Regions from separate parts of the Mesocryomonas lacus genome, predicted to be linked through region 4. Evidence: predicted binding sites of a transcription regulator. Region 4 holds the regulator's gene; each other region holds the start of a gene.
The links. The regulator PhoB, encoded in region 4, activates phosphate uptake and scavenging genes when phosphate is short. The targets are predictions, from matches to a motif close to TGTCATNNANCTGTCAT.
Positions count from the first base shown of each region.

Region 1 (5,784 bases), on a different contig from region 4:
CACGCGATGCAGCAAACCGCGAGGTTGCCAAAATTTTAGGTCCGGCGAAACGGCCGCACTGACGGGAGACGCCGAGCAAGGCGGTTGCCAAGCCCGGCCGCCCCCGCTATTGCCCGCCCTCGCCTTTTCCGCCCGTGCCGGGCCCGTGACAAAAGCCAATCCCATGACCAGACTTGCCTGCGGCCTCGATTTCGGCACGACGAACTCGACTCTTGGCCTCATCGCCGCCGGCGCCCCGCAGCTGGTTGCGCTGGAAGACGGCCAGGCCACCATTCCGAGCGCGATGTTCTTCAGCCTCGAGGACCACAGCACCTATTTCGGTCGCAAGGCGGTGTTCGAATATGTCGACGGCGCGGAAGGCCGCTTCATGCGCGCACTGAAGAGCGTGCTCGGCACGTCGCTGATGGAGGAGACGACGCGGGTCGGCCGCCAGCGCCTCGGCTTCGGCGAGATCATCGGCCTCTTCCTCGCCTCGCTGAAGAAGAAGGCGGAGACGGATGCCGGCGCGCCGATCGAGCGCGTGGTGCTCGGTCGCCCCATCCATTTCGTCGATGGCGACGAGGTCGCGGACCGCACGGCGCAGGACCAGCTGGAGACGGCCGCCCGGGCGCAGGGCTTTTCGGAAATCGCCTTCCAGTTCGAGCCGGTGGCCGCAGCGCTGAACTACGAGCGCGAGGTGAATGCCGAGCAGCTGGCGCTGGTGGTCGACATCGGCGGCGGCACCTCGGATTTCTCGGTCATCCGCCTGTCGCCCGAGGGCGCGCGCCGCACCGACCGCAAGGATGACATCCTCGCCAATTCCGGCGTCCACATCGGCGGCACCGACGTCGACAAGGTGCTGAGCCTGGCCACCATCATGCCGGCGCTGGGGCTGGGCACCTCGACCGCCGACGGCAAGCGCCGCCTGCCGGTCTGGTACTGGAACGACCTCGCCACCTGGCACCGGATCAACCAGCTCTACACCCCGAAGATCACCCGCGACCTCTTCGAGTTGAAGCGCGAGGCCGCGCATCCGGAACGGCTCGAGGCCTTCATGACGCTCCTGGAATACCGCTCCGGCCACCGCCTCGCCGGCAGGGTCGAGGCGGCGAAGATCGATCTCACCGATGCAGAGAACGCCGTCATCGCTTTGTCCGAGCCCGGCCTGAAGCTCGAGCACGCCGTCAGCCGCGCGGAGTTCGACGCGGCAGTCGAGGGCCTCGTTGCCGGGATCGCCGGCAGCGTCGCCGAGTGCCTTACCCAGGCCGGCGTCACAGCAGACCAGATCGAGACCGTGCTCCTCACCGGCGGCTCGACGCAGATCCCGGTCGTCCGCCGCGCCGTCACCGGCCTGTTCGCAGGCGCCCGCATCGTCGAGAGCGACGCCTTCGGCAGCGTGGGTCTCGGGCTGGCGGTGGATGCCGGGCGCAAGTTCGGCTGACGAAAAAGCCGTGCAAGCGAAGGCATGCACAGCGGTCCTTACTGCGGTTCGACCTTTGTGTTTCCTCCGTCGCTGACGTCAGGAACAACCAGAGGCTTCGTGGACGCGGCATTGTCGACCACAGCCTTCACGATGTTGGCGCTCCGGCTGTCGAGGGCGAACCCGGCGATGGACGGGGTGAGCTGGACCGGCGTGAACTTCTGCTCCCGCAGGTAATCACTGGCTGCCTGTGTCTGCGGGAAGAGGACGAACTGTTCGCCCACCCAAACAATCTTGACGTTCCTGTCGATGGGAAAGCCTGCATCGGCCAGCAGTGTCACGACATCTGTTTGGGCGACGCGCAACTGAGTCTCGATCGTTGCTGCCTTTTCGCGGAGGCCAACGACGCTGCGCTTGATGTCCTGAACCTCGTCGAGCAGCGTCCCGATCGCCGCGGTATGTTGGCCCAGAACCTGCGCCGTCGACCATTGATTGGTCATCACGGTATAGGCCATTGCCGCGACCACGCCGGTCACTGCGATATTCAGGCCTGCTGCGGTCAAGACGGTTGAGGTGCTGGCGGCCATCGATACCCTCCTCCGTTCTTTTGCCGAGTTTCCTCTTACGGGGATACGAGACAAGCATCCGGCTTGATTACGGGGATACGAGACAAGCATCCGGCTTGATTTGGCAAGACGCGTAAACGTAGCCGGCCGCAGTCCAAGACGACTCGGACCGAAATACGCCATCGTCAAGCGGCAGCGCCTGGAATGACGTTGGGCTCGCCACAAATGGCGAGCCCAACTGACACATTCTCGGTACAGCGCGATCGGTACGCCCGTTATTCAGCTTTCAGAAAATCGCCGACGTCGAGCAGCACGAACTCGTTGTCGTCGACCTTGTTGAGGTTGCGGCCGGCCGAGAACGGGAAGTTGTTGTCGTTGCCGACGATGATGTGGGTGTCGTCCACCCGGTCGACATTCTCGATGGTGACGAACGGCATGTCGTAGACGCCGTCCTTGCCGCCTTGCTTGGCGAGACCGTTCGGATCCTTGATCGCGAGGAGGTCGATATAGCCGATCTTGCGCGCCGCCTTGCCGGCATTCGCGTCGGTCAGCTCGATCTTGGTGATCCGCTTCAGCTTGGCGGGCGTCGCGAAGCAGTCGGCCGCCGGCTCGCCCTTGCAGGCGTCAGCCGGACGGCCGGCGCCGTTGTCGCGCTCGATGACGAGGCCCTCGGTCGCGCTGATCATGTTGAAGTCGCCGATCGCCTCGCCGCCGGCGGCGAGCGGATAGAGCCAGGACCGGCCGGTCCAGTCGCCCTTGGCGACGTCGAACTCGATGATCTCGAGCCCGGTGCGGCCGTCCCCGGTGGTGGCCGTCTTGCCCTCAGTGTAGAGCGGCCCCTCGAGCAGGCCGTAGAGACGCGTGCCGTCCGGCGACAGTGCCAGTCCCTCGAACCCGCCCGAGCGCTTGACGTTGATCGCCGGCATCGGCTTGGTCGGATTGTCCGGCAGCTTCACCAGCGCATTGTCGGGCGACATCACCTTGGTCTCGCCGACCTTCGTCGCGTGCACCGACTGCAGCCGGCCCGCGGTGTCGAACTTCAGGAGATAGGGGCCGAACTCCTCGCCGACCCAGAATCCGTCCGCCACCGGCTGGATGGATTCGACGTCGAAGTCGGCGCCGGTGAGATAGCGCGTGTCGGTGCCTTCCAGCGTGATCGGGAACGGCGCCTTCATCTCGGGATCGCTGAGGAAGATCGTCTCCTTGCGCTCGACGGTTCCGGCCTTCCAGTCGATGGCGAGGTGGTGCAGCATCAGCATGGCGTCGCTCGACGTCGCCTTCGAGCCGAAGCCGTTGTCGGACAGGCTCCAGAACGTACCGTCCGCCATCTTGCGGATGCCCGAGAAACCCTGGACCGACTGGCCGTCGACGGGCAGGCCGGTATTGGTCGGACGCTTGCCGTCCATGCCTGGCACCGTGCCGAGCGCGGTGGTGCGCTGGCGGTCGGGCGTCGTGAACTTGCCGGCCTGCTTCAGGAAGGTCGGGGCGTCGGCAGGGGCTGCAACCGTCGTCGCCGCCGGCAGCACGGCCTGGCCGGCGAGCACGGCGTCGAAGGCCTTGCCCTCGAGAGCGTTGCCGTCAGAGGACTGCGCGGAAGCGGCGCAGGCGCTGAGAAGCAGCAGCGCGATGCTGCGGGCGAGAATCGATGTCATCGGGGTGTCTCCGGCCGAATGCGATGGGCCGTAGACATAGGTTTTGCGTGACAGCCGGTTGACGGGTGGGTGAATGCCTCGTGACAGAAAGAGTGCTGCTACGTCGCCCTCAGCCACCGTCCGGCCGATCCGATGCGATGGGAAGGGAGCGCCGCGCTACACTCTCTCGTCGAATCAGCGGTCAGAGTGAGAAGGAAGATCATGCCAAGCCAGAAGATTGCCATCATCACCGCCGGCGGCAGCGGCATGGGCGCGGAGGCGGCGCGGCGGTTGGCGGCCGATGGCTTCGGCGTCGCAATCCTCTCCTCCTCCGGCAAGGGCGAGGCGCTGGCGGCCGAGCTCGGTGGCATCGGCGTGACCGGGTCGAACCGCTCGAACGAGGACCTGCAGCTTCTGGTCGACGCCACCCTCGCCCGCTGGGGACGGATCGACGTGCTCGTCAACAGCGCCGGCCATGGGCCAAGGGCGCCGATCCTCGACCTTACCGACGAGGACTGGCACACCGGGCTCGACGTCTACCTGATGAACGTCATCCGCCCGACGCGGCTGGTCACCCCGCATCTGCAGGCGGGCGGCGGCGGCGCCATCATCAACATCTCGACCTTTGCGGCCTTCGAGCCCGATCCGCTGTTTCCGACCTCCGGCGTCTTCCGGGCCGGCCTTGCCGCCTTCACCAAGCTCTTTTCCGACAAATATGCAGCCGAGAACATCCGGATGAACAACGTCCTGCCCGGCTTCATCGACAGCCTGCCGGAGACCGAGGAGCGGCGGCAGCGCATTCCGATGCAACGCTATGGCCACAGCGCAAAGGTCGCCGCCACCATCGCCTTCCTCGCCTCCGAGGGCGCCGGCTACATCACCGGCCAGAACATCCGCGTCGACGGCGGCATCACCCGTTCGGTCTGAGCCGGCCGGCCTCGCCGCCTTGCCGGTCACTCGGCGCCGGCAGCCGGCGCTTTCGGCATCGCCTTCAGCTGCTCCGCGAGGCCCTCGCAGGGATCGGCGATGTCGGCTTTCGGGGTAAAAAGGACGAAATCGTAGGGTGCCGGCGTCTCCGGCGAAATGCCGAGGGTCGCAAGGTCGGCCGTGGCACTGGTCACCTCGACGAGCCCGATCACGACCACGGCAGCGCCTGGTTCGCGGGCGCGGATCGCGGCCGGCACGCCCCGGTCGGCCCGCGCATGCCCCGAGCCGGCGACCAGCACGGCCGCCCCCGTCGGCGCGGACGCCGCGATCATCGCGTCGGCGAGCGCCGCATCGCGCGCCCGCTGGACGTTCAGCATGCCGGGCAGCGCCGCGTCGGGCAGCATGCCGCAATGCGAGTCCCTGAGCTCGGTAGTCAGCGCTGCCGCGGCATCCTCGGGCATCGTCCGGTCCAGCCCGAGACGTGCCGCCTCCCCGGGCCCGAGCGCTGCAAAGCCTTGTCGCCCTATCGCGCGCGCGGTCTCCCGGCCGAGGTCGCCGGGCCGGATCGCCAGACCCGCGCCGAGCGCTGCTTCGGCGATCGGCTGGTACATCGCATAGTCCGGCCAGCCCCGCTCGTTCCACCGCACGGCCGGGCCTAGCCCTGCGGCGGTCCGCTGGGGATCGCCGAGGAAGGCGACGAGCGCCGGGGCCTCGTCGGCGGTGATCATCTCGAACACCAGAGCGGGCTTTCGGGACGCGAGATCAGCGACGATGGCGGCCTGGATCAGGTGGTGGTCGGGGTTGTCGTGCGTCTCGCCGACCAGCACGTAGCGGGCCGCCGCGATCGCCTGTTCGAGCGCTGCCACCGCCACCGGCCGGCCATCGGGGCCGGCGAAAGTCCCGACCAGCGGATTGCCGGCGAAATGCTGCGACTGCCAGGTCCGCGGCAGCTCGAGCGCCCCGGCAGGGCTTGTCGCCAGCGCCAGCACCGCTGCCCATCCGATCCATCTCAGCATCCGCAGCCTCCGCTCTTTTCCGCGCCGCGCGGAACCTTCCCGGCGGCGACCTTGCCCGCCGCAATTCGATCGCGCAAACGGCGTCTTGCCGCTCCCCCGCGGACAGGCGGGTTCAGGCACACCCGGTGGCGGGCGCTTGCGGCCAAGCGAACGGCACCTTCGGGCCTTGCCGACAACAGCGCTTGCGGTGTGGCCGGCAAACCCTCTATCGCGAAGAGGACGCCCGGCGGGATCGGGCCTTCTCC
Region 1 covers NZ_JBUZWF020000008.1:82,204-87,987, forward strand. The annotation lists gene ACZLZQ_RS21800 (Hsp70 family protein) at 164-1,420, shown strand; gene ACZLZQ_RS21805 (hypothetical protein) at 1,459-1,986, opposite strand; gene ACZLZQ_RS21810 (esterase-like activity of phytase family protein) at 2,241-3,617, opposite strand; gene ACZLZQ_RS21815 (SDR family oxidoreductase) at 3,819-4,523, shown strand; gene ACZLZQ_RS21820 (ChaN family lipoprotein) at 4,550-5,539, opposite strand.
Region 1: a site for PhoB is predicted at 3,665-3,681, ahead of ACZLZQ_RS21810 (esterase-like activity of phytase family protein). Genes of this name have one in related genera too.

Region 2 (5,784 bases), on a different contig from region 4:
CGCCTCGACAGCGCCGCGGGGTCTATCGGGCGGGAGAGATCGGGCGCGGCAGGCGGCTCATCGCCGTCCGCGTGGTCATGCTCGGCCAGAACTGGCTCCGCCGAGACAGGGCCCGTCGAGACGGGGCCGGCAGAGACAAGGCCGGACTCCGCATGTCCCGGGGCGGCGTGCGCCTCGCCATGGCCGTGCACGGCCCAGACGGCTTCGATCGGGACCAGCACGGCCTTGTCCCACGGCGTGCCCGTCGGCTTCATCCGGCCGACGACGGCGTAGCTGACCTTGCCGTGGGCGTGGCCGCCCTCGGTGAGGCGGCCGTGCAGCGGGGTGAAGCTGGCGCCGACGGCGAACGGCGCATCGGCGCCGGCGATCGCCTCACCAAGCTGTTGGAAGGAACGCCCCTCTTTGGTTCCGCCGAGGCCGTCGACCAGCGGCTGCGTCGTGCCGACGATCGGCGCATTGCCGGCGAAGTCGCCGAAGCCGACGGGCGCCGCCCAGGCGACGCGCGGGTCGGCGACAAGGCTCGCCAACACGGCGCCGGGCATCAGCGGCAAGGCCGCCGGCTGCAGGAAGACCGAGGAGAGGATCAGCTGCGTTTCGCTGCCGGCCGCGCCGACGACGAGGTCGAAGGCCGCCGCCGCGCGGGCGCTGCCGAGCCGCAGCGCGCGCTCCTGCAGCGTGACGGCGACGCCGAGCGCGGTCGCCAGCGCGATGATGAGGGCGATCGCGAGGACGCCGATCCAGTGCCGCCGGAGATCGGCGAGGACGAAGCGCAACATGGGCTCAGGCCTCGCTGGGAAGGAGCCGGCCGTTTTCCAGCCGGAGATGGCGCGATAGCCGCTCGATAAGGCGCCGGTCGTGCGTCGCCACCAGCAAGGTCGCGCCGATCTCGGCGGCGAGCTCCTGGAGGAGGTCGGCGACCAAGGCGCCGGCCTCTGCGTCGAGGCTGGCGGTCGGCTCGTCGGCGACGATGAGCCCGGGGCGCCCCACCAGCGCCCGGGCGACGGCGACGCGCTGCATCTGCCCGCGCGACAGCGTTTCGACGGACTGGCCAGGGCGCTCTATGCCGACGCGGGCGAGCAGGCGGCCGGCCTCCGCCATGAGGCCGAGAGGCAGGCGCAGACGCGACAGGCGCTGCGGCAAGAGGACGTTGTCGAGCGCCGACAATCCGGGGAAGAGGTGGAACTCCTGCATGATGAGCCCGACATTCCGCGCCCGCCAGCGGTCGCGGCCGGTTTCGCTCAAAATCGCGATGTCGGTGTCGCCCCAGCCGACGCGGCCCGTTCCGGCGCGATCGAGGCCCGTCAGGATGTTGATCAGCGTAGTCTTGCCGGAGCCGGACGGGCCGCCGATGGCGACATGCTCGCCGGCGGGGATGGCGAGGGCGGGGATGGCCAGCGCCGGGCGGTCGAGGCCGGGGAAGCGAACGTCGAGATCACGGAGAGCCAGCGCCAGCATCAAACCCCGGCGAAGTCGGCGTCGGTGATGCGCAGGAGGCTGACGAAGCCGGTCTCGGGATCGGTCCAGGAGCCGACTTCAAGCTTTCCGGAAACCGCGATCAGGGCGTTGGCCTGCTCGAAGGTCTGGGCGCTCTCGAGGTAGACGACGACGATGTTGTCGGGCCAGTCGGCATCGGTCGAGCAGAACGGGCAGATCGACATCGGGATTTGGGTCAGGACGAAGAACTTCGCCTCGGCCTTCAGCGGCGGCGCCATGAAGCCGCGCATGGTGACGGGCTTGCCGGCAAGGCTCTTCACCTTGTCGGAGAAGGAGAGGCCGAGCGGGCTGACCTTGCCGTAGAGTTCCTCGAAGTCGAGGCTCGCCTCGCTGGCGTCAGCGGGGACCAACGGCACGAGCGCCAGCAAGGCCGATGCGCCGAGCAGACGGCGGCGGGAGATGGACATGACCGGCTCCTCTATCGAAGGCGGGGCCGCCGGCGAACCGGGGCCCCGCGATGGTACCGCAGGCCTTGCGCCTGGCGTTGGAGATTACGGCTTCGCCGGGGCGAGGGCCAGGGCGTCGACGAGGACGCGGTAGACGTCGCTCTCCTCCATGTAGCCCTTGAAGTCTTCCGAGCCGGGGCCAGCCGACTGCAGCACGACGTCGTCGACGGCATGGACGCCGCTGTCGCCCTCGCGCGGGATGTTGCCGGTGACGAGCACGGCGCCCGGCACGTCCTTGTAGGCCTCGTTGGCGACGTATTCCTTCTTCTCGTTCTGGATGGCCGGCACGAACGGGCCATCGAGCTTCGGACGGAAGGTCTCGTAGTGGTCAGGGCCGTTATTGGCGGCGAGGAAGAGGCGACGGGAGACGTCGGCCTTGTCGGGATAGCCGTCGCCGTTCTCGTCGGTGTAGTTCGGGAAGCCGGCGGCGGCGTAGGTGCCGACCTTCTCGCGCATGTCGGTGCCCGGCTTGTCGTCGTCGACGGTGCCGATGATCGAGACGCCGTGGGTGTGGTCGCCGGTGACGACGATCAGCGTGTCGGGATGGGTCTTCTGGAACGCGCGGGCGACGCCGACAGCCTGGTCGAGCTCGATCGTGTCGAACACGGCGCGGTCCCAATCCAGCGGATGCGACATCTTGTCGATGTTGGCGCCTTCCACCATCAGGAAGAAGCCCTCGGGATTCTTCGAGAGTTCGCCGAGCGCGGCCTTGGTCATGTCGACGAGGCCTGGCTGGTCGGGGAACTTGCCGACGGTGCCCTTCTTCAGGAACTCGCGGTCGAGGGTGGAGTCCATGTTGCCGGTGTGGAACAGGCCGAGGATGTGGCCGGTATTGGTTGAGGTCGCGGTGGCGAGGCCGGCCTTGTCGGTGGCGAGGGTGTAGCCGGCATCCTGGAACAGCTTGATGTAGTCCTTGTCGTCTTTGCGCTTGGAGCCCGGGGTCTCCTTGGCGAGGAAATAGGCCGAGCCGCCGCCGAGGACGACCTCGGGCTTGACGTCGAGCAGCATGCCGACGATTTCGGCCTTGTCGGCGCGCTTGCGGGTGTGGGCGACGACGGCGGCCGGCGTCGCATCCTCGATCTCGGCCGGCGAGACGATGCCGATCGACTTCTTGGTGGTGCGGCGCAGCGCCTCGGCCAGGGTCTCGACCTTCGGGTCGTCGAAGCTGTCCTTGGTGCGGTCAGCATAGACGCCGATGGCGTTCACGGCGGTCTTGTGACCGGTCATGTAGGCCGACATCGTGTTGGCGCTGTCGGTGTCGACGGCATCGGTCGCCGACGTGCCGATGAAGGCCATCCGGTCGAGGTCGTCCATGTTCAGGCGGCCGTTCGCCTTGCCCTCGGTCATGCCCTTGGACATGATCCGGGCGGCGGTGCGGTGCGCGACGGACAGGCCGTCGCCGAGGAGGAAGATGACGTTCTTCGCCTTGGCCGTGGCCGGCGTGGCGTAGACGGTCCAGATCACGGTCTTGGTCTCGTCGCCGGCCTTGGCGATCACGGTGTAGTCACCGGCCTTGGCGATCGACGCGCCGCGGATCAGGACGGCGGAGGCTTCGACGCCCGCTTCCTTCTCGGTGAACGACACGTCCTTGCCAAGGACGCTGGCGGCTGGCTCGCCGTTGATCGTCACGGTGACGTCTTCGGCCTTCACCGCCTTGTCGAACTCGACCTTCATGTCGAAGGGCGCGCCGGCCATCACCGTCGCACGGTCGAGCGGGTAGACGGTCGTGGCGTCGGCAGCGCCGACCAAAGCGGTGGAGGCGGCAAGCAAGGCCAGAAGCGTGCGCATGGCGGGTGTCCCGTTCTTGGTGAGGTCGGACTTCAGCTAGGCCCTTCGCATGTCAGGCGCGTGACACCCGGACACGGCAGGTTTCCCCCATCCCGGTGGCCGGTGGCTCTTCGGCAGCCAAGCGTGCTCCAGGCCCCGGCACGAAGTTCCCTGGGGGCTCGCTTGCAAATTCCGGCCAATGGCGGGATAGGTTGCCGCAGTGAAACCGCCGCCCGCACTTGTGCGCGCTCCGCCAACTGGATGACCTCGGATGACCGGTAAGCGGCTTCTCATCTACAGTCACGATTCCTATGGTCTCGGTCATCTCCGGCGCTGCCAGACGATCGCCAACCATCTCTCGTCCTTGCACGAGGATCTGTCGGTGCTGATCATCTCGGGCTCGCCGGTGGTCGGCTCGTTCGACCTGCACCCGCGCGTCGACTTCATCCGCGTGCCCGGCATCGTCAAGCTCGACAACAACAACTACGCCCCGACCGCCCTCGGCATCTCGACCGAGGACCTGATGGAGATCCGCTCCGTTATCATCCTCGAGACCGCCAAGCGCTACAAGCCGGACATCTTCCTCGTCGACAAGGAGCCGCTCGGCCTGAAGGGCGAGGTGCGCGACAGCCTGACCTACCTCAAGGCCAACGGCACCAAGAACATCCTCGGCATCCGCGAGGTGATGGATGACCCGGCGCGGCTGCGCGAGGAATGGGAGCGCAAGGGCGCGACCGAGGCGGTCGACACGCTCTACGACGAGATCTGGGTCTACGGGCCGAAAGTGGTCTACGAGCCGCTCGACGGCGTCGGCCTTGCCGACAAGACCATGGAGCGGATGCGCTATACCGGCTATCTCCGGCGCGCCATCGGCGCCTTCTCGGACGAGACGCCGGAAGAAGAGCCCTACATCCTCGTCACCGCCGGCGGCGGCAATGACGGCGACGTCATGATCGACTGGCTGATCTCGGCCTATGAGGCCGATCCGAGCCTGCCGCACCGGGCGAAGATCGTCTTTGGACCCTTCCTGTCGAGCGACGAGCGCACCGGCTTCCGCGACCGGATCGCGAAACTCGACCGGATCCAGGCGATCAACTTCCACACCAACATGGAAGCCATGGTCGACGGCGCCGCAGGGCTTGTGACCATGGGCGGCTACAACACGTTCTGCGAGATCCTCTCCTTCGACAAGCCGGCGCTGATCGTGCCGCGCACGCATCCGCGGCTCGAGCAGTACATCCGCGCGAGCCGTGCGCAGGAACTCGGCCTCGCGCGCCTGCTGCTGGCGAACGGCGACAATGCCGCCGCGCGGATGGCGGCGGCGCTGCACGCCTTGCCCGCGCAGCCCCGGCCTTCCGCGGCGCAGATTCCCTGCCTGCTCGCCGGGCTGGAGCAGATCGAGGTGCTGTTCTCGGCCTCGATCGCCGAGCAGCGGACGGCGCGTCCGGCCCTGATCGACAGCCACGGCTGACCGGATGCAGACCAGCCGACCGCGGGTCGCGATCGTCCTCAAGGGCTATCCGCGGCTGTCCGAGACCTTCATCGCGCAGGAAATCCTCGGCCTGAAGCGCTTAGGCCTGCCGCTCAGCCTCGTCTCGCTGCGCTTTCCGACCGACGACCGCGAGCACCCCGTGCACCGCGAGATCGACGAGGTGCCGCGCTATCTGCCGGAATATCTCTATCAGGAGCCGCTGCGCGTCCTGAGGGGATGGCGCATCGCCCGAAAACTGCCGGGCTATGGCGCGGCGTTCCGGAAATTCATTGCCGATTTCCGCCGCGACCCGACGCCCAACCGCGGCCGGCGTTTCGGCCAGGCGCTGGTGATGGCGGCCGAACTCCCTGACGATACCGGGCTGATCTACGTCCATTTCCTCCACACGCCGGGCTCGGTCGCCCGCTATGCGGCCGAGATGCGCGGCTTGCCCTTCGCGGTCTCGGCGCATGCCAAGGACATCTGGACGCTCAACGACTGGGAGAAGCGCGAAAAACTCGCCGACTGCGCCTGGCTGGTTACCTGCACGCAGGCGAACGCCGATCACCTGCAGGCGCTGGCGCCCGACCCTTCGCGGGTCGAGCT
Region 2 covers NZ_JBUZWF020000001.1:750,748-756,531, forward strand. The annotation lists gene ACZLZQ_RS03445 (ABC transporter permease) at 1-776, opposite strand, end outside; gene ACZLZQ_RS03450 (ABC transporter ATP-binding protein) at 781-1,455, opposite strand; gene ACZLZQ_RS03455 (hypothetical protein) at 1,455-1,901, opposite strand; gene ACZLZQ_RS03460 (alkaline phosphatase) at 1,986-3,728, opposite strand; gene ACZLZQ_RS03465 (glycosyltransferase family protein) at 3,979-5,178, shown strand; gene ACZLZQ_RS03470 (glycosyltransferase) at 5,183-5,784, shown strand, end outside.
Region 2: a site for PhoB is predicted at 3,778-3,794, ahead of ACZLZQ_RS03460 (alkaline phosphatase). Genes of this name have one in related genera too.

Region 3 (5,784 bases), on a different contig from region 4:
CCACGGGATTGCTGGCGGGCGCCGGCGGCCTGCGTTCGCTCATCGATCTCGCCGGCATCGCCTTTTCCGGCGCGCTGGTGGCCGTGCCGTCGGCGGCCGCTCTCCAGGCCTGGTCGGACAGCCGTCGCCGCGCGCGTACGGTGGCGGGCTCCAACATCCTCTCCGCCGTCGGCATGGCGCTGGCCGGCATCGCCGTTGCGGCCGGACAAGCCGCAGGCCTGTCGGTCCCCGCCATCCTTGGCGTGCTCGCGGTTCTCAATCTGGTCGCGGCTGTGTTGATGTTCATTAAGCTGCCGACAAAGCCGCTCTATGATGTCGCCTCGATGTACTTCCGCGTCTTCCACCGCATGGAAGTGCGCGGCCTCGACAACGTCGCCAAGGCGGGCAGCCGCATGATCCTTGCGCCCAACCACACCTCGTTCCTCGACGGACCGCTGGCGCTCGCGCTGACCGATCTAAACCCGGTTTTTGCCGTCAACACCGAGATCGCCCAGCGCTGGTGGGCAAAGCCGTTCCTCAATGCCACCCGCGCTCTGCCGATGGACCCGACGAAGCCGATGGGAACGCGCACCCTAGTGCGGACCATCCAGGGCGATGATCCGGTCGTGATCTTTCCCGAGGGACGGATCTCTGTGACCGGTAGCCTGATGAAGGTCTATGACGGCGCGGCGATGGTGGCCGACAAGACCGGCGCAAGCGTCGTCCCCGTGCGGATCGACGGACTCGAGCGTTCGCCTTTCTCGCGGATGAAGGACACGCAGGTGCGGCGCCAGCTCTTTCCCAAGGTGGTCGTCACGGTCGGCGAGCCGCAGTCCATCAGTGTGGATCCGGCGCTGCGCGGTGCCCGCCGCCGCGCCAGTGCCGGCGCGGCGCTCTACGAGCTGATGTCGAGGACGGTCGTCGACGCCTCCGACACCGACCGCACCGTGGCTCGCGCCGTGGTGGACGCGGCGCAGAAGTTCGGCATGTCGACGAACGCCGCCGAGGATCCGCGGGCAGGGCGCATGTCCTACGGCAAGCTGCTGGTCTCTTCCGCCGTCCTCGCCCGCAAGCTCGATGCCCTGCTCAAGAAACAGTCCACCGTCGGGCTGATGCTGCCGAGCTCGATCGGCGCACTCGTGACCTTCCTGGCGCTGACCCGCTCGGGCAAGGTGCCGGCGATGGTGAACTTCACTGCGGGCGCCGCGAACGTCGCGTCCGGCATGCGGGCGTGCAAGGCCGAGACCATCCTCACCTCGAAGGCCTTCGTCGAGCAAGGCAAGCTGCAGCCGCTGGTCGAGGCCCTGTCCGCAGAGTTCAAAATTGTCTGGCTCGAGGAAGTCCGGGAAAGCATCGGCTTCCTCGACAAGCTCTCCGGCTTCCTCGGCAGAAAACGGATCGCCAGCCGGGCGAAGGCCGACGACGGCGCCGTTGTCCTGTTCACGTCGGGATCGGAAGGCAAGCCAAAGGGCGTCGTCCTCAGTCACCGCAACATGCTGGCGAATGCCGCGCAGGCGGCGGCGCGGATCTCGTTCGACCGGTCCGACAAGGTGCTGAACATCTTGCCGATGTTCCACTCTTTCGGCCTAACCGCGGCCACCATCCTGCCGCTGACGCATGGCGTACCCGTCTACTTCTACCCGTCGCCACTGCACTACCGGATCGTGCCGGAAATCGCCTACAATTCGAACTCGACCATCATGTTCGGCACCGACACCTTCCTGGCCGGCTATGCCCGCACGGCCAACGCCTACGACTTTCGCTCGATGCGCTACGTCTTCTCAGGCGCCGAGCCGGTGAAGGACTCGACGCGCAAGGTCTGGTCCGAGAAGTTCGACGTCCGGCTGCTCGAGGGCTACGGCGTGACCGAGTGCTCGCCGGTGGTGGCGCTCAACACGCCGCTGTTCAACCGGCCCGGCACGGTCGGCCAGCTGATGCCGGGCATGGAGCATCGTCTCGAGGCCGTCGATGGCGTGGAGACGGGCGGCCGGCTGCACGTCCGCGGACCCAACGTCATGCTGGGCTATCTCCGCGAGGAAAATCCGGGAGTGCTCGAGACCCTCGTCGACGGCTGGCACGATACCGGCGACGTCGTCGACATCGATGCCGAAGGCTTCGTGAAGATCCTTGGCCGCGCCAAGCGCTTTGCCAAGATTGGCGGCGAGATGGTCTCGCTGGCGGCCCTCGAGGCCCTCGCAGCGGAGTTCTGGCCCGGGGCCGCGTCGGCGGCCGCCGTGGTGAAGGACGCCAAGAAGGGCGAGGCGATCGTGCTTCTCACCGAGGCCGAAAATGCCGACCGTCTGGAGTTCGCCCGCTTCCTGAAGTCACGCAACGCCTCCGACCTGATGGCCCCTTCGAAGGTCGTCGTCGGCAAGATCCCGCTCCTCGGCACTGGCAAAATCGACTTCACCGAAGTGGGACGGCAGGTTCAGGCCTGATGCGGCTGGCGCGGTGAAGCCTTTAGGGGAAGGTGGGACGCGGGCGACGGTGACTGACGTTCCACCGAACCCGGCGGTGTCCGCGAGACAATGAAGTGCCTCCGGGCCGGAAATCGCGCCGGTACGCGAACGGCCTTTGCATCGCGGGCCGTCGTGGCGGACGATAGGGAGGCTGGATCGAAGAGGCCATAAGGGGTGGGGAGGGCCGCGATCGATGTCATGGACCTGTTATCTTTCGCTCGTATTGCTCCTTGGAATGGTTCGAAACCGGATGCCGACAGCATTTCGGATCGAGCCTGCCACATGCCGTCGAACAGGAAACGCACCATGAGCAAGCCGACCGTGCAAGGCGCCGTCTTCCGGACCAGCCAGCTGGAAGCGGAAGAGGGCGAAGGCCACAATCCGACGTCGAACCGCACCATGGGTGAGATCATCGCGGTGCGCTTCTCCCGCCGCGACTTCCTGCGCGGTTCGCTGGCCGCCACCGCGATCGCCGCGACGGTGAGCCCGCTGGCGCTGGTCGCCGCCGACGACGCACGGGCCGAGGGGGCCGGGTCCCGCTTCACCTTCAAGGAAGTCGAGGCCGGGATCGACGCCCACCACCACGTCGCCGAGGGCTACGACGCGGATATCCTCCTGCGCTGGGGCGATGGCCTCTTCGCCGACTCGCCGGCGTTCGACCCGACGAAGCAGACGGCGGAATCCCAGGCCCGTCAGTTCGGCTACAACAACGACTATGTCGGCTACATCCCGATCGACGGCTCGTCCGAGCACGGCTACCTCGTGGTGAACCACGAATACACCAACGAGCATCTGATGTTCCCCGGGATCGTCAAGATCGTCCAGTCGCCGGACGAGAAGAACCCGGGCAAGACGCTTGCCAAGATCGAGATGTCCGATCCCGACCAGAACCGCGTCGACGTCGAGATGGCGGCTCATGGCGGCACGGTGGTCGAGATCCGCAAGGCCGACGGCAAGTGGCAGGTCGTTCGGGATGGCGCCAACAACCGGCGCATCATGTCGACGACCGAGATGGCCCTCAGCGGCCCGGCCGCCGGTCACGACCGCCTGAAGACATCCGCCGATGCGACCGGCCGCAAGGTCTTCGGCACGATCAACAACTGCGCCGGCGGCGTGACGCCCTGGGGCACCTACATCATGGCCGAGGAGAACATCCACGGCTACTTCATGGGCGAACTGCCGGCGGGACATCCCGAAGCCGCCAACTACAAGCGCCTCGGTATTCCCGAGGGCACCTATGCCTGGGGCAAGTTCCACGACCGTTTCGACGTCTCGAAGGAGCCGAACGAGCCGAACCGTTTCGGCTGGGTGGTCGAGGTCGACGTCAACGATCCCAACTCCATCCCGAAGAAGCGCACGGCGCTTGGTCGCTTCAAGCATGAAGGCGCCGACAACGTCGTCAGCCGCGACGGCCGCGTCGTCTTTTATCTCGGCGACGACGAGCGCTTCGACTACGTCTACAAGTTCGTCACCGCCGGAAAGTACAATCCGGACGATCGCGCAGCGAACATGGATCTCCTCGACGAGGGAACGCTCTACGTCGCGAAGTTCGAGGATGACGGCAAGATCGCCTGGCTTTCCCTTGTCCACGGCGACGGTCCGCTGACGCCGGCGAACGGCTTCGCCAGCCAGGCCGACGTCCTGATCGAGACGCGCCGCGCCGCCGACCTTCTCGGCGCGACGCCGATGGACCGCCCGGAGGACATCGGTCCGGACGAGAAGACCGGCCGCGTCTACGTGATGCTGACGAACAATACCAAGCGCAAGGACGACCAGGTCGACGCCGCCAACCCTCGCGCCAAGAACGCGTTCGGCCACATCATCGAGATCGCTGAGGAAGGCGGGGACTTCGCCGCGACCACGGGCACGTGGGAAGTTCTGTTGAAGTGCGGCGATCCGTCGGTCGCGGCGGTCGGCGCCACCTTCTCTACCGAGACCACCAAGAACGGCTGGTTCGGCATGCCCGACAACTGCGCGATCGACACCGACGGGCGGCTGTGGGTCTCGACCGACGGCAACTCGCCGAAGGACACCGGGCGTGCGGACGGCCTCTGGGCCGTGGATACCGAGGGCGCTGCGCGTGGAACCTCGAAACTGTTCTTCCGCGTGCCGGTGGGCGCGGAAATGTGCGGCCCGCTGCTCCTGCCCGACATGCAGACGGCTTTTGTCGCCGTCCAGCATCCCGGCGACGGCGGCGAGGACTGGGACGGCTTCGGCCGGCTCTCCTACTACGAAGACCTGTCCACCCGCTGGCCGGACTTCAAGGACGACATGCCGGTTCGGCCATCGGTGCTCGCCATCACCCGGCAGGGCGGCGGCAAGATCGCCTGATCGTAACGCCCCCAGGACTTTTCAAGGCTTCCCGCACAATTGAAAGGCGGCGCTTTCGGGCGCCGCCTTTCTGTGTCGGAGCCTCCAAGGGGAGGCAGGCAGCGAAGCTTTCAGCGGCCGCAGATCATTCGAGCTGTATGGCGACGAGCTTGCCTTCGGTCGACAGCGGGACGTAGGCCACCTTGCTGGCGAAGTCGTAGGCGAGATCGGCAGCGCCCGGCGCAAAATCCATCAGCCTGTCGACCGCGCCGTTCTCGTAGATCCGGTAGAGCGGCCCCTTGACGATGTCGGTCGACAGGTAGGTTCCGTCGCCGACGATGGCGAGGCCATCGAGGAAGCCGACCGCCGTGCCGTCGCCGAGCGCATGCGGCTCCTTGTCGCTGAACGAAATCTCGACGAGATGGGTGGGCGCACCGGGCTTCCCATCCTTCGGCACCTGGCCGAGCCCCGCGACTAGAAGGCGGTCCACATCGACGGCGATGCCCTCGGGTGCGTTCAGGACGTCGCCCTGCAGCCACGGCTTGAAGCTGCCCTTCTCCAGCAGCCAGATCGTGTTGGTGGCGGTGTCGGAGACGAAGACGCGTCCGTCACGCGCCGTCGACACGTCGTGCAGAGCCACGGCACCGGGCGCTGGGTAGCGCTGGGTGATCTTGCCGGTCTCGATATCGACCGCCACCAGTTCGTCGATGTCGGCGACGTAAAGCGTTCCCTCGACCCGCCCGATACCCTTCGGCGCATTGAGGCCGGACACCCATCCTTCCTCCAGCATCTTGCCGTCCGGCGAAACCTTGGAGATCGAGCCGAGGCCGTCCTTCGCCTGCCGGTCGCCGGCCATCTCGGTGACGTAGAGAATGCCCGCGGGAAGGTCCGGTTCTACCGCAGCGGGGTTCTTCAGCCCGTCGAGCGTCCAGATCGGCTCGGCCGTCGCCGCGCCCGCCAGCGCGGTGCCCACCAGCGCGGCTAGAAGGACGGTCTTGAAAAGGCTAGGCATCGACGAGCTCCAGTCGTTGGGGTG
Region 3 covers NZ_JBUZWF020000004.1:305,120-310,903, forward strand. The annotation lists gene ACZLZQ_RS15635 (acyl-[ACP]--phospholipid O-acyltransferase) at 1-2,417, shown strand, start outside; gene ACZLZQ_RS15640 (PhoX family protein) at 2,745-4,769, shown strand; gene ACZLZQ_RS15645 (SMP-30/gluconolactonase/LRE family protein) at 4,894-5,760, opposite strand.
Region 3: a site for PhoB is predicted at 2,633-2,649, ahead of ACZLZQ_RS15640 (PhoX family protein). Genes of this name have one in related genera too.

Region 4 (5,784 bases):
CTTGCAGCCGTCATCCTTCGGCGGCGCTTCGAGCGTCGCTGGTAGAACGGTGGACAGAAATGATGGAAAATATCCAAGCGACACTCAATAAAGGTCCCGCCGTGCATTCAAACCGTCCGATCAAGATGAAGGGCGAGAACGTCACCGTCCATTACGGTGGCAAGCAGGCGCTGCATGGCGTCAGCCTCGACGTCCAGGATCGCCAGGTCACCGCGCTGATCGGCCCGTCGGGCTGCGGCAAGTCGACCTTCCTGCGCTGCCTCAACCGGATGAACGACACCATCGACCACTGCAAGGTCGGCGGTCTCATCACCCTCGACGGCGAGAACGTCTACAACCCCGCCATCGACGTCGTCGAGCTCCGGGCCCGCGTCGGCATGGTGTTCCAGAAGCCTAACCCGTTCCCGAAGTCGATCTTCGAGAACGTCTCCTACGGCCCGCGCATCCATGGCCTCGCCAAGTCGAAGACCGATCTGGAAGAGATCGTCGTCACCAGCCTGCGCCGCGCCGGCCTCTATGAAGAGGTCAAGGACCGGCTCGACGAGGCCGGCACCGGCCTCTCCGGCGGCCAGCAGCAGCGCCTCTGCATCGCCCGCGCGATCGCCGTGTCGCCCGAGGTCATCCTGATGGACGAGCCCTGCTCGGCCCTCGACCCGATCGCCACCGCCAAGGTGGAGGAGCTGATCGACGAGCTGAAGCAGAACTACACGATCGTCATCGTCACCCATTCGATGCAGCAGGCGGCCCGCGTCAGCCAGGTCACCGCCATGTTCCATCTCGGCAACATCGCCGAGGTCGGCCCGACCGAGAAGATGTTCCAGAACCCGGACGACAAGCGCACGCAGGACTACATCACCGGCCGCTTCGGCTGAACCAGCCGGCCGCGCCCCAAGACGGGCGCGGCCGGCGTATCCAATGATCCGCATCGCCGGCCGCGACCCGAGAGTCCCGCGACGGCGGCTGCGCCCAACGAGAACAGGGAGACGAACCATGGACGAGCACATCGTCACGTCCTACGACGAGGAACTGAAGTTCATCGTCCGGCGCATTTCCGAGATGGGCGGCCAGGCGGAACGCATGGTCGAGCGCTCGGTCGCCGCGCTCATCAACAGCGACTGGGGCCTGGCCCAGTCGGTTGTCGCGGATGACCTGATGCTCGACGCCGCCCAGCGCGAGCTCGACGAACGCGCCATCATGACCATCGCCAAGCGTCAGCCAATGGCGCAGGACCTGCGCGAGATCGTCGGCGCGATCCGCATCTCCAGCGACCTCGAGCGCATCGGCGACCTCGGCAAGAACATCGCCAAGCGCGTCATCGCCGTGCACGAGCACCAGCAGCCGATCAAGCTGGTGCGTGGCATCGAGCATCTCTCCGAGCTCGCCATCGAGCAGCTGAAGGAAGTGCTTGACGCCTATGCCAGCCGCGACCACGTGCGCGCGCAGGCTATCCGCGAGGCGGATGAAGAGATCGACGCGATGTACACGTCGATCTTCCGCGAGTTGCTGACCTACATGATGGAAGATCCGCGCAACATCACCGCCTGCACGCATCTCCTCTTCAGCGCCAAGAACATCGAGCGCATCGGCGACCACGCCACCAACATTGCCGAGACCATCTACTACATCAAGACCGGTGAGCAGATGGAATCCGAGCGACCGAAGAGTGACACCACCCCGTCGATGACCGTCGGCGTGAAGGATTCCGGCCCGTCGACCGGAAACATGTAGGAACAGGCAGATGAACGCGCGCATCGTCGTCGTCGAGGACGAGGAGGCCCTGGGCGTCCTCCTCCGCTACAATCTCGAAGCCGAGGGCTACACCGTCGAGGTCATCGACAATGGAGACGAGGCCGATCTTCGGCTGAAGGAGCAGACGCCCGACCTCATCATCCTCGATTGGATGCTGCCTGGCATTTCCGGCGTCGAGATCTGCCGTCGGGTACGCGGCCGGCCGGCGACGGAACGGCTGCCGATCCTGATGCTCACCGCCCGCGGCGAGGAGAAGCAGCGGATCCAGGGACTGACGACGGGCGCCGACGACTACCTCGTCAAGCCCTTCTCGATGGCCGAGCTGATGGCCCGGGTGCGGAGCCTGCTCTGGCGCTCCAACCCGCAGAAGCTGTCCGACCATCTGACCGCCGGCGACATCAAGCTCGACCGCGCCAACCATCGCGCCTACCGCAACGGCCGCGAGCTGAAGCTCGGACCGACCGAGTTCAAGCTGCTGCAGTTCTTCATGATCTCGCCCGGCCGGGTGTTCTCGCGCGAGCAGCTGCTCGACGGCGTCTGGGGCCGCGACATCTATGTCGACGAGCGCACCGTCGACGTCCACATCGGCCGCCTGCGCAAGGCCATCAACCGCGGCCGCCAGCGCGACCCCGTCCGCACCGTCCGCGGCGCCGGCTACTCCTTCGACGAGCATTTCGCCGCCGTGGTGCCGACGTTGCAGCGTAGCGCCGACGACGAGGGCAAGATGGCGCTGGCCGAGCGTCAGGCAAGCGAGGGCTGACGCCGCAGTTTTAGGGAACGCAGCTCCGCTCACCCTCCGCCGCGAACCGCCGGACCAGCCTTGCCCGGTGACGGGTCCTTGAAATCCTGCAGGACCGTGCCGGCCTCGTCGGCCTGCAGGCTCGCGGCGCTGCCGGGGGCGTCGACGAAGGCGAGCACTGCCTCGGCGTAGCCGACCGGGTCCTCCAGCGGGGCGGAGTGTCCAACATTCGGGAGCAGCAGGAAGTGCGCGCCGGGAATGGCATTGGCGATCATCTCGGTATGCTCTCGGCTGATCGCCTCGTCGTGGTCGCCGATGACGATCATCGTCGGCACGGTGATCGAGGCCAGCTGCGCCAGCGTGAAGTTCGGCTCGTTCGCCCAGAGCGCGAAGATTTCGTCGTCGATGTTGTCGTAATGGCCGAGCGCCGGCAGCGCCTTGCCTTCCGCGATCGCCTTGCGGTTGGCGAGGGCGCCGTCGGGCGTCACGTTGGCGGCCTGGATGAACATCCCCGACAGCCGGTCGGGGTGGTGGATGGCGATGTCGAGGCCGATGATGCCGCCATCGCTCCAGCCGACCAGCGATACTTTCGGCAGCTTCAGGAGATCGAGGAGCTTTAGGTAGTCGCGCGCCATCAGGTGATAGGTGATCGGCTTCTTGTCGCGCGTCGAGCGGCCCTGCCCGCGGCTGTCGGCGACGATAACGAGGTGATGCGCCGAGAGCGTCGCGATCTGCTGCCGCCAGACGTCTCCGCTGGCAAGGCCTCCGGGGATCAGCAGGATCGGCGGCCCCTTGCCGTAGATCTGGTAGAACATCGAGATGCCGTCGACATGCGCAAAGCCTGAATCGCGTGGTTTGACGAGCTTCAGCCGCGCTTCGGCTGTCTGGACCCCACCCACGCTCATCGCCAGTGCCAAGGCGCAGAGCAATCCGACGATCCGTTTCATGGGCGGCTCCATGTCCAAATTTTCCCAATCCTGAGCGCTTGCGCGTTGCAGCACAAGCATTGGAAGCGTCGAAAGATCCGGCTTTCCGTGCCTCCGGCTCGGCGCTGCAGGGTCTTCAGGCAGGCGGACACTCTCCCGTCAAGCACGACTGCGTGAGCGGCTGCCGGGAGCGCGCCAGGGCATGGAGCGCCGAGGCGTATTGCAACAAGTGTTGGCGAAACCCCGCCAAGCTTGTATCTCCGGCGCAACGCATCAAAAGATGAGACGCTGGACATGACCGACACACCCAAGGCCGAGACCTCCGAGACGCCAGCCACCGAGACGGCCGAGCAGGCGGCACCGATGGCCGACATCGCCTTGCCCGACCGCCTTGCGGCCGATCCGTCGAGCCCGTTCCACAATCCTGAACTGCTGGCGATGGGGATCGGCGTCCGGTTCAAGGGCGTCGAGAAGACCAATGTCGAGGAATACTGCGTCAGCGAAGGCTGGATCCGCGTTCCCGCCGGCAATGCGAAGGACCGCCGCGGCAATCCGATGACGCTGAAGCTGAAGGGCCCGGTCGAGGTCTATCTGCGCGGCGAGGACTGAGGGCGCCGGCAAGGCGCTTTCCATCTTGGACTGCCGCACTTTGGGGCGCGGCAATCCGTCGAATGCGGTCCGACAGAGCACCGTGCGTCCCTGAGGGACACACGGTGCTCTGTCTTTTTTGTACTGACAGCATTTTTCCTTAATTGGGTAAGTCCAACCACTTGCGGGATGCTCTAGAAGCGGAGCGCGTTGTAGAGGTCGACAATGCCCTCGCCGATATCGGCAAGCTCGGCTCTCAGCTGCTGCGAGAACAGGGCGGCGCCCGCCGTCGTAGCCTCATCGCCCCGGAGGTTCTCCGTCACCGCCCCGCTGCGCACGTCGATGGTGATGACGCTCTGCGACACGGCCCCGTTCTCGTCCACCGCCTGGACTTTCAACGCGATCGTCTCGAGGCCCGCCGGTGGGTAGCCGAAGACGACGCCCCCGTTCTCAGACGACAGCCAGGCCGGCAGCGCGCGCCCGTCCGCCAGCGTCACCCGCGTTTCATGTCCGATCCGCGCGCCTTCGCGCGTCTCGCTTGCGGCCACCATCACGTAGAGGACGCCCTCGTTGATCGTGGTGTCGACGACGAAGGAGGTGCCGTCCCGTTGCGACAGCAGCTGCCCGATATCGGACCCGCCGAGAAAAGGCGCTGCGCTGAAGCTGTCGAGGCGGCCTCCTGTCTCGCTCCAGTCCGTCTGGGCCCGCACCGTGCGGGCGATCAGCTCGTCCGCCGGCATCCCGGCAAGGCCGTTGAGGTCCTGCATCGCGTCGATCGCGTTGTCGAGCGAGCGCTGCCCGACAGGCCCCGCATCGATGCTGCCAAGGCTGCCGACCGCCACCAGCACCTCGCCGTCGGCATCGACCGAGCGAACCGGCCGACCGATCGTCCTCAATGAAGCGTTCGCGTCCGGTCCGGGCGCGGGGACGTCGATATCGACCGTCACCGGTTCGGTGCGGCCAGGGCGAACGCCGATGGTCGCGCTGCCGGTGACCGTCGCCGTGCCATCGCTGACCGAGAAGCTGAAACTGTCGGAACCGGTATAGGCAGGCGTCGGCACGTAGCTGTAGCGGCCGTCCGGCGAAAGCGTCAGCGTGCCGTTCCGCGGCGCCTGCGTGACGGTGTAGACGAGCGGATCGCCATCGGGATCGAACCCGCCGAGCGTTCCGGTAGTCGGGCCGCCCGCCACCGCGTCGATGCGCAGCGGCGGCAGCATTGGCGCATCGTTGATAGCGGCCACTGCCCCGCCGACGCTGCCGGTGCTGGCAAGGCCGGCTGCGTTGCGGACGGTATAGCTGAAGCCCGCGGGACCGTTGTAGTTCGGCGACGGTGTGAAGCTCAGCGTTCCGTCCGGGTTCAGGGCGACCATGCCCGACGCGATCCGGACCGGCGCGCCGACCGCAATCGGCCGGCCGTCGATCTCGGTGACCGTCAGCCCGGTACCGTCGGGGTCGCGGTCGTTGCCGGTCACGTCAAGCGTCACGGTGCCGTCCTCCGGCACGGTGAAGCTGTCGGCGCCGGTCACCGGCAGGTCCGGCACGTCGGCGACCGAGACGCTGAACGTCTCGATCCGCGTCCCGCCCCGCCCGTCGGAGACCGCGACGGCAAAGCTGTCGCCGCCGTTGAAGTCGGCCGCCGGCGTGTAGGTGAAGGTCCCGTCGGCGTTGACGACGACGCTGCCGTGCGCCGGCGCCGCGGCAAGGGTGAACGTCACCGGATCGCCATCAACGTCGCGTGCCAGGATGGCACCGCTCAGCGGCCGGTCCTCGATCGCCGACAGG
Region 4 covers NZ_JBUZWF020000003.1:724,394-730,177, reverse strand. The annotation lists gene pstA (phosphate ABC transporter permease PstA) at 1-45, shown strand, start outside; gene pstB (phosphate ABC transporter ATP-binding protein PstB) at 63-872, shown strand; gene phoU (phosphate signaling complex protein PhoU) at 991-1,728, shown strand; gene phoB (phosphate regulon transcriptional regulator PhoB) at 1,739-2,509, shown strand; gene ACZLZQ_RS13130 (alpha/beta fold hydrolase) at 2,539-3,435, opposite strand; gene ACZLZQ_RS13125 (DUF3297 family protein) at 3,778-4,023, shown strand; gene ACZLZQ_RS13120 (Ig-like domain-containing protein) at 4,197-5,784, opposite strand, start outside.